Regions from separate parts of the Streptomyces sp. NPDC001410 genome, predicted to be linked through region 2. Evidence: riboswitches for the same ligand, from Rfam matches in the RefSeq annotation. Region 2 holds a riboswitch; the other holds the start of a gene.
The links. Region 2 has a riboswitch for cyclic di-AMP ahead of ACFY3C_RS21370 (transglycosylase SLT domain-containing protein). Riboswitches for the same ligand answer to the same signal wherever they lie in the genome.

Region 1 (5,109 bases), on a different contig from region 2:
GAACAACCACATCCAGATCAGAAGTGCTCTGAAATGAGAAAATAACGAAAGGCCCGGTGAGGCCGACATGCGCACCGGCGGCGAACGGGAGCACCTGGAGGCGCACTTGGGGCAGGCGGGCGCACTCGACCAGCCGGGCCAGCTGCCGCGCCATGACCTCCGGCCCGCCGATCTCGCGCCTGAGCACCGCCTCGTCCAGTACCGCGCTCAGCTCCAGCGGTGGATCGGAGCGCAGCACGTCCTGCCTGGCCAGCCGCACCTCCACCAGCGCGTCCAGCCGCTCCTCGTCCACCCCGTCCAGGGCCGCACGGGTGACCGCCTGAGCGTATTCGGGCGTCTGCAGAAGGCCGGGAACCACCGTGGTCTCCAGCGTGCGCATCCCGGTCGCCTGTGACTCCAGGCTGATGAAATCACGGTAGGTGGGCGGCAGGATGCCGCGGTAGGCGTGCCACCAGCGGCTGCGGCCGCCCGCCTCCTCCGACCCCGCCAACATCAGCAGCAACTCACGCAGTTGGCCGTCCCGTTCCCCGTAGGCGTCGAGGAGTAACCGCACGTCGGCCGGTTTCACCCCGCTGGCGCCGGTCTCGATGCGGCTCACCTTCGACTGGTGCCAGCCCACGAGACGGGCAGCCTCACCGCTGGTGAGCCCCGCCCCGGTGCGCAGTGCACGCAGCTCGGCGCCCAATTTGCGACGCCGCACCGCGGGACCGTTCTGCATGGGTTACTCCTTACTCCTTACGGGCCACCCAAATACGGTCTCGCGTCGCAGAGTTCACCGCTTTGAGCGACAGATATATGCATATCTTGGTGGATCGCTCCCCGGACCGGCCCGGTGATGGCAGTCTGGCGAACAAGCACCAGTCCGGGACCGTACTCGAACCATCCGCTCCTCGTCGGACTGCGGTCCCGTGGGAAAGGGACGACGTCGCCATGGCAGACCATCTGGAAGCATCCGTCACTCTGCCGAGCGATCCCGCCTCGGTCTCCGCGGCCCGCTCCTACGTGGTGGGAACCCTCGAGGAGTGGGGGCTGCCGTCGGACACCGAAGCGGCCGACACCGTGCGGCTCATCGTCTCCGAGCTGGCCACCAACGCCGTACAGCACACCTTCGGACAGTCACCCACCTTCACGGTCGACATCGCTCTGGACCGTGACGAACATCTGCGCATCGGCGTCACGGACAGTCATCCGCGCTTTCCGAAGAGACTGCCCGCCGCCGTCCAGCAGGACAACGGGCGCGGCATGGTCATCATCCGCTGGCTCACCGCCGAGTGGGGCGGCAAGCTCCGCGTCCGCCCCACCCACGAGGGCGGCAAGACGGTCTCCATCGAACTCCCCTGGACCATCCCGGCCGAGCCGGTCACGGCAGGACAGCCGGAGCTCTAGGGCCTGTCCGACAATTCCCGTCCGCCCCTGCTGAACCGCTTCGGCACCATGCGGCCAACCCCACTCGGCCGGGCGACGCTTCACCGGGACGGCCGCTGACCCACCGGCGTCTGCCGGGCGCGGCCGAACGCCCCGTGCAGCAGGGCCCGGAACGCCTCCGCCGCCGGAGCGACCTCGTCGGGCCGGAAGGCGACCGAGATCGTACGGCGCAGCCGTCCCGCCTCCAGCGGCCGCACCCCGACCGGAGTCACCGCGGTCCGCGCCACCATCTCCGGTACGACGGCCACCCCGAGCCCCGCGCTGACCAGCGCGCACACCACGGCGTACCCGGGGGTCGGCACCAGCAGCGCGGGAGTGGCGCCCGCCTCGGCGAGCAGGGCCTCCACCTCCCGCCGGGCCGGATGGTGCGGGGCCATGCTGATCAGCGGTTGCCCGGCCAGCTGCTCCAGCGGCAGCCGCGACGAGGCGCTGCTCAGCGCATGACCCGGCGCCGTCACCAAGACCAGCTCCTCCACCAGGACCGGCTCCAGACCGACCGAGGCCGGCACCGCAGCGGCCTCGCCCGGGTGGTAGGCGTGGGTCAGCGCCAGATCCACCTCGCCGGCCGCCACTGCGGCGACCCCGGCCGGCGGGTCGTAGTCGGCGACCGACAGCTCGACGTCCGGGTGCGCCCGGCGGAACGCGCTCAGCGCCGGCGGCAGCAGATGGACGCCCGCGGTCGGGAAGGTGCCGAGCCGCAGCACCCCGCCCGACAGACCGGTCAGCCGGGCCAGTTCGTGCCGGGCCTGCTCCAGCTCGTCCAGCACCCGCCGGGCCCGCGCCACCAGCACCTCGCCCGCCTCGGTCAGCCGGGCCCCGCGGTGATGCCGCACCAGCAGCGCAGTGCCCGCCTCCCGTTCCAGCTTGGCCAGCTGCTGGGAGAGCGCGGGCGGCGTATAGCCGAGCCGGTCGGCGGCCCGTGTGATGGAGCCCGCCTCCGCGACGGCGACCAGCGCGGCCAGCCGCGTGGGATCGTACATGGCACAAGCCTAAAGCACTGCTTAAGGCAGACCCTGCTCATTCGAAATACCTGCTGAAGGCTCGCTCCGTGCACGCTGGCGGTATGGACGGACAGCTCATCGCCTTCACCGGGATCGCCGCAGGACTCGTCGCCATGCCGGGCGCCGACTTCACGGTGGTCGTACGCAACGCCCTGGTCTCCCGCCGCGCCGGTGCGGTCTGCGGGCTCGGCATCGCGGGCGGCCTCCTGGTGCACACCACGCTGGCGGTGGCCGGAGTCGCCGCCGTGCTGGTCGCCGTCCCCGCACTCTTCCGCGCGCTGCAGTTGCTGGGCGGCGCCTATGTGCTGCAGCTCGGCGTGCGGACCCTGTGGTCGCTGCGGCGGCCTGCCACCGCCACCGCCTCCGTCGAGGCGGCACCGCCCGTTGCGCACCCGCTGCGGCAGGGCTTCGTCACCAACGTCCTCAACCCGAAGGCCTCGCTGACCTTCCTCAGCCTGCTGCCCCAGTTCGTGCCGTCGGGTGACTCCGCGCTGCCCAGGACGCTGCTGCTCGCGCTGATCGTCTGCACGCTGGCGCTGGCGTGGTTCCAGGTGGTGGCCCTGCTGGTGGACCGGCTCGGCAGGTGGCTGCGCCGGCCCCGGGCCGCCCGCATGCTGCAGGCGGGCACCGGGGCGGTGTTGACGGTGCTGGGAGCGGCTCTGCTGCTGGAGCCGCTCCTGCCCTGAGCCCGGGTCAGCTGACCCGGCCGTACCAGACGCTCCTGCTCCAGATCTTCTCCAGCCGCACCACGGACCCGGTCTTGGGGGCGTGCCAGATCTTGCCCTTCCCGGCGTAGATGCCGACGTGGTAGACGCTCGAACCCGAGTGGAAGAACACCAGGTCGCCGGCCTTGCGGCTCCGGGCCGAGATGTGGTGCGTCTTGTTGTACTGCTGGGCGGCCGTGCGTGGCAGCTTCTTGCCCGCCTTCTTGAACGAGTAGAGCGTCAGCCCCGAGCAGTCGAAGCGGCGCGGCCCGGTGGCCCCCCATGCGTACGGGGCACCCTTCTTGGAGGCCGCGACCTGGAGTGCCTTCGCCGCCGTGCCGGCGGCCGAGGCGTCGGTGGCGAGGCCCGGGACCACGATCGAGCCGCCGACGGCGGCGAGGGTGAGAGCCGAGGCCGTACCGGCACGGGCCATGAGCGACGGGACACGATTGAGCGCAGTCATGCGCAACCCTTCGTCAGCCGCCTGTGAAGGATGACCTGTCGGATTCGGGCTGGCGAAGTTGCCCGGCCGTGTTGCCACGGCTTCACCCCAAGGGCTGCTCGGTGCGACCGCCCGTCTGTGCGACGAACGTCCGTTCCGGCGACCCGTCTTGCTCGGGTCCTCCACTCCTGCCGATCCACTCCTGTCGACCGGTCATCCGGGGCGGCGGCAGGACTCGGCGTCCGCCCGGATCGCCCCGCCGTGGTGGCGGGGGCTTGTCGTCAGACACGGATCTTCACTCACAGGAGTCGGAAAATCCCAATGGAATCGGGGATTTGTGGTGTTACTCACCACTCACCCGTTCGGGTGGACGCTGCTGTGTTCGAGGCACCGTCAGATCCCGCACGTAGCCCCGGACCTGGGACGAAGCACTTTCTCGCCGACCTTGAACCGGCGTACTGCGCAAGCCGGGAGACCCGGAAAAAGTTCTGGAGATACGCCGGCCGGGGGTACGTCGTTCGGGCCGTTTCGAGTCCGGCTCCGGCGGGTCCGTCGACGCGTTGGGCCCGTCGGGCCGGACGAGCGTCCGGATCAGCCCACGCGGTCCGGCGGGAGCACGACGCGAGCGGTGCGGCGCTCGCCGTCGAGCACCCTCAAGGCCCGTGCCAGCGTGTCCCCATGCAGCTCCGTCTCGCCGCGCTGGTGCATGAGGGCGAGCGCGTCGCGCAGCTCGGACGCCTTGCGCACCAGGGCCTGCGCCGCGCGCAGCCCGCGGTAGGTGTCCCCGGACTGCGCCGGGTTGATCCGGCCCAGCAGGTCGACCGCCTCCAGATAACGGTCGATCAACTCGCCCTCGGCGCACGTCAGGGCGGGCAGCGGCGGAAGCTCCGGTGGCAGCATCGGCCGGCTCACCCCGCGTGCTGTGCGCCGGGGGTGCTCCTGCGGCTCGGGACGACGCCGTCCACCAGGCCGTACGCCAGTGCGCCCGGCGCGTCCAGCACCAGCTCCCGCTCCAGGTCCTGGTGGACCTGTTCCGGGGTGCGCCCGGTGTGCAGGACCAGCATCTCCTCCATGAGCGTGCGCGTCCGGGCCAACTCGTCGGCCTGGATGACGAGGTCGCTCGGCTGTCCCTTGGCCGGTTCGGGCAGCGCGGGCTGTTCGAGCACCACGCGCGCGTTCGGCAGCGTGAACCGCTTTCCCTCGGTCCCGGCCGCGAGCAGGATCGCGGCGGCCGAGGCGGCCTGGCCCAGGCAGTAGGTCTCCACGTCGCAGGTGACGTACCGCATCGTGTCGTAGACCGCCGTCAGCGCGCTGAACGAGCCGCCCGGGCAGTTGATGTACAGCGTGATGTCCCGGTCCGGGGCCGCGTGTTCGAGGTGCATGAACTGTGTGATCACGTCGGTCGCCGCCGTGTCGTCGAGCGGTGTCCCGAGGAAGACGACTCGGTTCTCGAACAGCTTCGAGTAGGGATCGAGCGTGCGGTGGCCCGTGCTCGTGCGCTCGGTGAACTCGGGCAGGACGTGACGGGCGGACAGTC
Region 2 (5,109 bases):
TCCCGGCGGCGTCCTCGTACGGCCCGGTGATGCGCTTCGTCTGCGGCACGGAGTTCGCCTCGCCGCGCCTGGCCGGGCATCTGGCGGCGGCACACGGCTGAGCCGCGGACGACGCCGTCTCGCTCACCGGCAGGTCCGATCGCGTCAACTCCACACCATCAGGGCGGCGGCAGGGGCCACTTGGGGCTGAGGGGCACACAAGTCCGGGAACTTCAGGGTGAGTCGGCGGGGCGTGGGATCCGTATTCTCTGATCATGGCCGCACCCCCCGCATACTCACTGATCGCCACCGACCTGGACGGGACGCTGCTGCGCGGCGACGACACCGTCTCCGACCGGTCGCGCGCCGCGCTGGAGCGGGTGGCACGGGCCGGCGCCCGGCACCTGGTGGTGACGGGCCGCCCGGCTCCTCGGGTACGGCCCCTCCTGGAGAGCCTCGGCAGCACGGGGCTCGCGGTGTGCGGGCAGGGCGCGCAGGTCTACGACGCCGGCGCCGACCGTCTGCTGTGGTCGGTCCGGCTGGACCGGGAACTGGCCGAGACCGCGCTCGGCAAGATCGAGGCCGAGGTGGGGCAGGTCTACGCGGCCGTCGACCAGGACGGCGTGGACGGGCTCACCCTGATCGAACCCGGGTATCTGATGCCGCACCCGACCCTGCCGGCCGTGCGGGTCGGCCGCCGCGACGACCTGTGGTGCGAGCCCATCAGCAAGGTGCTGCTGCGCCATCACACGCTGTCCGACGACGAGTTGGCGGCGATCGCACGCTCGGCGGTGGGCTCGCTGGCGACGGTCACGATGTCGGGGCCCGGGACCGTGGAACTGCAGCCGTCCGGGGTCACCAAGGCGACGGGGCTGGCGCTGGCCGCCGAGTACCTGGGGATCGCCGCCGGCCGGGCCCTCGCGTTCGGCGACATGCCCAACGACATCCCCATGTTCGACTGGGCCGGACGCGGCGTCGCCATGGCGAACGCCCACCCCGAACTCAAGGCCGTCGCCGATGAGATCACCAAGTCGAACGAGGACGACGGCATCGCCGTCGTCCTCGAAAGACTGTTCCCGACCGACTGACCGGGATATCAGTAGTGGCCCGCCGTGGGCGCCGGTCAGTAGGCGCCGAAGACGTTGTCGATCGACCCGTAGCGCGCGGCCGCGTAGTTGCAGGCGGCCGTGATGTTCGCGACCGGGTCGTAGATGTCGAAGGACGTTCCGGCCACGTGGTACGCGTTGAACGTCGGGTCGATGACCTGGAGCAGGCCCTTGGACGGGATGCCCTTGGCCGCGTTGGAGTCCCAGAGGTTGATGGCCGCCGGATTGCCGGACGACTCGCGGATGATGTTGCGGTAGATGCCGTTGTACGTCCCTGGGATGCCCTTCTGGGCCATGATCGCGAGCGACTCGCGGATCCAGCCGTCGAGGTTGTTCGGGTACCCGGCGAGCGTGGTGGACGGCGTGGTGGCCGTGGGGGTGGCCGCGGAGGCGCTGGTCGCGCCGATGACGGGAAGGGCGAGCACAGCGGCGCCGGTGCCGATGACGGCGAGCTTGCGGACGAGGCGGTTGGTGCGGGTGCGGCGGGGCTGAGCGGCAGCAAGCATGGGGACGTTCCTCTCCGTCGCCTACGAGGTGAGCTGTCGGGTTCGGGCGGGGAGGTGCCCGGCCGTACCTCTGGGGGGAGGCACGACTTCACCCCTAGCCGTCCCGGCGCGACATGCGTCGTCCGGTCCGGCGGCTTACCTGGGTCCCCCGCTCCTGCCGTACGAATGAGTTCGTCGATGGGTGGTGTCAGACGCGGCAGGATTCGGCGTTCGTCTGACTGGCCCGGAAGCTATGCGACAGCACATGTCAGGAACAAGTACTTGATTCACCCAATGAGGCACTTGACCTTGATCTGTTCCGAATGGGGCACTTGATCCTTTGCGGTTGCCAACGCTCAACTGCCCGATGTGGAAAGGGGAGAACGGGGGTGGCGCCCATTGGCCGATTCCTGGGCCCGCGTGACCCAACTCACGAAATGGCAAAGAGTACCAAATCAGACATGGGGGATTCGGGAGATTTGCTGGGTGTGGTGCAAAAGGAGTACTCCGCCCGCCGTGCGGTTCGCGACAAATCGGGCGAGATCCTGTTAAGTCATTGTGTACCCATACTTATCAGATGATCAAAAACATACCGACCCTGATCCGATACCGCCCGGGCTGGACCGGTGGGCGCTATCGGTGATCGAAACAGGACCGGATACGCTGACTTGAGTGATGGCAACGACCTATCGACAAACCGTGTAATCGCCAGCAGACACCAGCAGACAGGAGACCCCTCGTGACCGTCGTCGGGCCGTTCGGGCTGAGCGTGCGGGACCAGGCTCTGGAAGCCGATGTCCAGGCCGGATTGGCGGCTGTCGAGGAAGGCTTGCTCGAAGCCACCAAGAGCGAGGTCCCGTTCATCACGGAGGCCGCGCAGCACCTCGTACGGGCCGGTGGGAAGCGGTTCAGGCCGCTGCTCGTCATGCTCGCGGCGCAGTTCGGCGATCCGTACGCGCCGGGCGTCGTGCCGTCGGCCGTCGTCGTGGAGCTGACCCACCTGGCCACGCTGTACCACGACGACGTCATGGACGAGGCTTCCGTGCGGCGCGGCGTGGACAGCGCCAACACCCGCTGGGGCAACTCGGTCGCGGTCCTCACCGGCGACTTCCTCTTCGCCCGCGCCTCCCAGATCCTCGCCGACCTCGGCCCCGAGGCGGTCCGGGTCCAGGCCCTCGCGTTCGAGCGGCTGGTCACCGGGCAGATCCTGGAGACCGCGGGCCCCTCGGACGGCCGCGACCCGGTCGACCACTACCTGGACGTGCTCGGCGGCAAGACGGGCTCCCTGGTGGCCGTGTCGTGCCGGTTCGGCGCCATGATGTCCGGCGCCGACGAGACGGTCGTCGACGTGCTCACGCAGTACGGCGAACGGCTCGGGGTCGCCTTCCAGCTCGCGGACGACGTCCTGGACATCGCCTCCGACTCGCACGAGTCCGGCAAGACCCCGGGCACGGACCTGCGCGAGGGCATCCCGACGCTGCCCGTGCTCCGGCTGCGCGAGCGGGCCGCCCGCCTCGGCCTGGCCGAGGACATCGCGCTGTGCGAGCTGCTCGACTCCGACCTCAGCGACGACGCCCGGCACGCCGAGGCGCTGACCGCGCTGCGCGCGCACCCCGCGCTGGAGCAGGCCCGCCGGGACACCGTCCGGTACGCGGAGGAGGCGCGGGCGGCGCTGGCCCCGCTGCCGGAGTGCGACGCCAAGGCGGCGCTGCTCGAGCTGTGCGACGCGGTGGTGCACCGGGCCGGCTGACCCGTCCCGCACCTGTCTTGAGGGCGGTGTCTCCCGCACGACCCCTACGGGTCGGGGGAGGCGCCGCCCTCGCGTGTCATACCGCAGGCGTACACGGAGTTGGCTCCGTGGTCTGACGCTTCCTCACGGCCGATTTGGTCAGATGGAAACCACGGAAATCACCACTCCTCACCGATTCGGGTGAGAATGGCGGCTCAGGTGGACCAGTGTGGGGACAGCCGCCGCCGACGACGGAGGTAAGGCACAGATGGCACCGTACGAATCCGACGAGGCAACGGGCGCCGGGCAGGGCGAGGACCTGCCCACGGGGCGCCGCAAAGCCGCCCGGTACGTGGTTCCGGTCGCGGTGGTGGGGGTGGCGGCGGCCACGATCGGGCTGGTCCCGGCTCTCGCCGACTCCGGTTCCCCCGATCTGCCGAAGATCACCGCGCAGCAGCTCATCGAGAAGATCGCCAAGTCCGACGTGCAGCAGCTGTCCGGCACGGTGAAGGTCAGCACCGACCTCGGCCTGCCGGACCTCGGCGGCCTGGAGAGCAGCCTGGCGTCCGGGGCGGCCCAGGGCGGCGACGGCTCCTCCGCCGACCCGACGTCCAAGCTCACCGAGCTGGTCTCCGGCACGCACACCCTGCGCGTGGCGACCGACGGCCCGGACCGGCAGAAGCTCTCGCTGCTGGAGAGCGGCTCCGAGTACAGCCTCATCCACGACGGCAAGGACGTCTGGGGCTACGACAGCAAGAGCAACGAGGTCTTCCACGGCACTGCCGCCGACTCCGGCAAGGAGCACCGGGCCGAGGCGCCGGCCACGCCCAAGGACTTCGCCGACGAGGCCCTGAAGTCGGTCGACGACACCACGTCCGTGACCGTCGACGGCACCGCGCAGGTCGCCGGACGCGACGCCTACAAGCTGCTGATCAAGCCGAAGCAGTCCGGCACCACGGTCGGCGCGATCAGCATCGCCGTCGACGCGAAGACGGGCATGCCGCTCAAGTTCACGCTCACCCCGAAGAGCGGCGGCGCCGCCGTGCTCGACGCGGGCTTCACCCAGGTCTCCTTCGCCAAGCCGGCCGACTCCACCTTCGACTTCACCCCGCCCAAGGGTGCGAAGGTCACCGAGGAGAAGAAGGCGTCCAAGGCACCCGAGCACGCCCCGAAGTCCGGCGAGGACTTCGCCCAGGGCATGGAGGGGGCCAACGTGCTCGGCAAGGGCTGGACGTCCATCGCCACCTTCGACACCGGCGCCAAGGGCGGCATGCCGTCCGGCTCCGAGGGCGGCGCCTTCGGCGGCTTCCTCGGCTCGCTCGGCGACCACGTCTCCGGGAAGTTCGGCAAGGGCACGGTCTTCTCCACCCGCCTGGTCAACGCCCTGATCACCGACGACGGCAAGGTGTACGCCGGAGCGGTCACCAAGGACACGCTGGTCAAGGCGGCCAACGAAGGGAAGTAACCCTTCCGGGGTACGGAACACGACGAATCGAGGGAGCCGATGGACGAACCGTCCGCCACGGAGCAGGACTCGGGGGACGCGCCGGCGCACGTCATCGCCACGCGCGGCCTCACCAAGCGCTACCGCGGCGGACAGCTCGCCGTCGACGGTCTCGACCTGACCGTCCCGGCGGGCAGCGTCTTCGGCTTCCTCGGCCCCAACGGCTCGGGCAAGACCACCACCATCCGCATGCTGATGGGCCTGATCGAGCCGACCTCGGGCACGGCCCGCGTCCTGGGCCGCCCCATGCCGCGGGCCGGCCGCGCCGTCCTCCCGCAGGTCGGCGCGCTGATCGAGGGCCCCGCC

Region 1: another riboswitch for cyclic di-AMP. It lies ahead of ACFY3C_RS39270 (C40 family peptidase); the one in region 2 lies ahead of ACFY3C_RS21370 (transglycosylase SLT domain-containing protein).

The regions. Positions count from the first base shown of each region.
Region 1 is NZ_JBIAWE010000024.1:50,700-55,808, reverse strand. Features, by position in the region: gene ACFY3C_RS39290 (helix-turn-helix domain-containing protein) at 1-718, opposite strand, end outside; gene ACFY3C_RS39285 (ATP-binding protein) at 931-1,386, shown strand; gene ACFY3C_RS39280 (LysR family transcriptional regulator) at 1,467-2,405, opposite strand; gene ACFY3C_RS39275 (LysE family translocator) at 2,489-3,112, shown strand; gene ACFY3C_RS39270 (C40 family peptidase) at 3,120-3,593, opposite strand; cyclic di-AMP (ydaO/yuaA leader) riboswitch at 3,596-3,744, opposite strand; gene ACFY3C_RS39265 (hypothetical protein) at 4,164-4,472, opposite strand; gene ACFY3C_RS39260 (ATP-dependent Clp protease proteolytic subunit) at 4,481-5,109, opposite strand, start outside.
Region 2 is NZ_JBIAWE010000009.1:193,822-198,930, forward strand. Features, by position in the region: gene ACFY3C_RS21360 (FAD-dependent oxidoreductase) at 1-101, shown strand, start outside; gene ACFY3C_RS21365 (HAD family hydrolase) at 255-1,067, shown strand; gene ACFY3C_RS21370 (transglycosylase SLT domain-containing protein) at 1,103-1,591, opposite strand; cyclic di-AMP (ydaO/yuaA leader) riboswitch at 1,597-1,810, opposite strand; gene ACFY3C_RS21375 (polyprenyl synthetase family protein) at 2,310-3,320, shown strand; gene ACFY3C_RS21380 (outer membrane lipoprotein carrier protein LolA) at 3,568-4,764, shown strand; gene ACFY3C_RS21385 (ABC transporter ATP-binding protein) at 4,804-5,109, shown strand, end outside.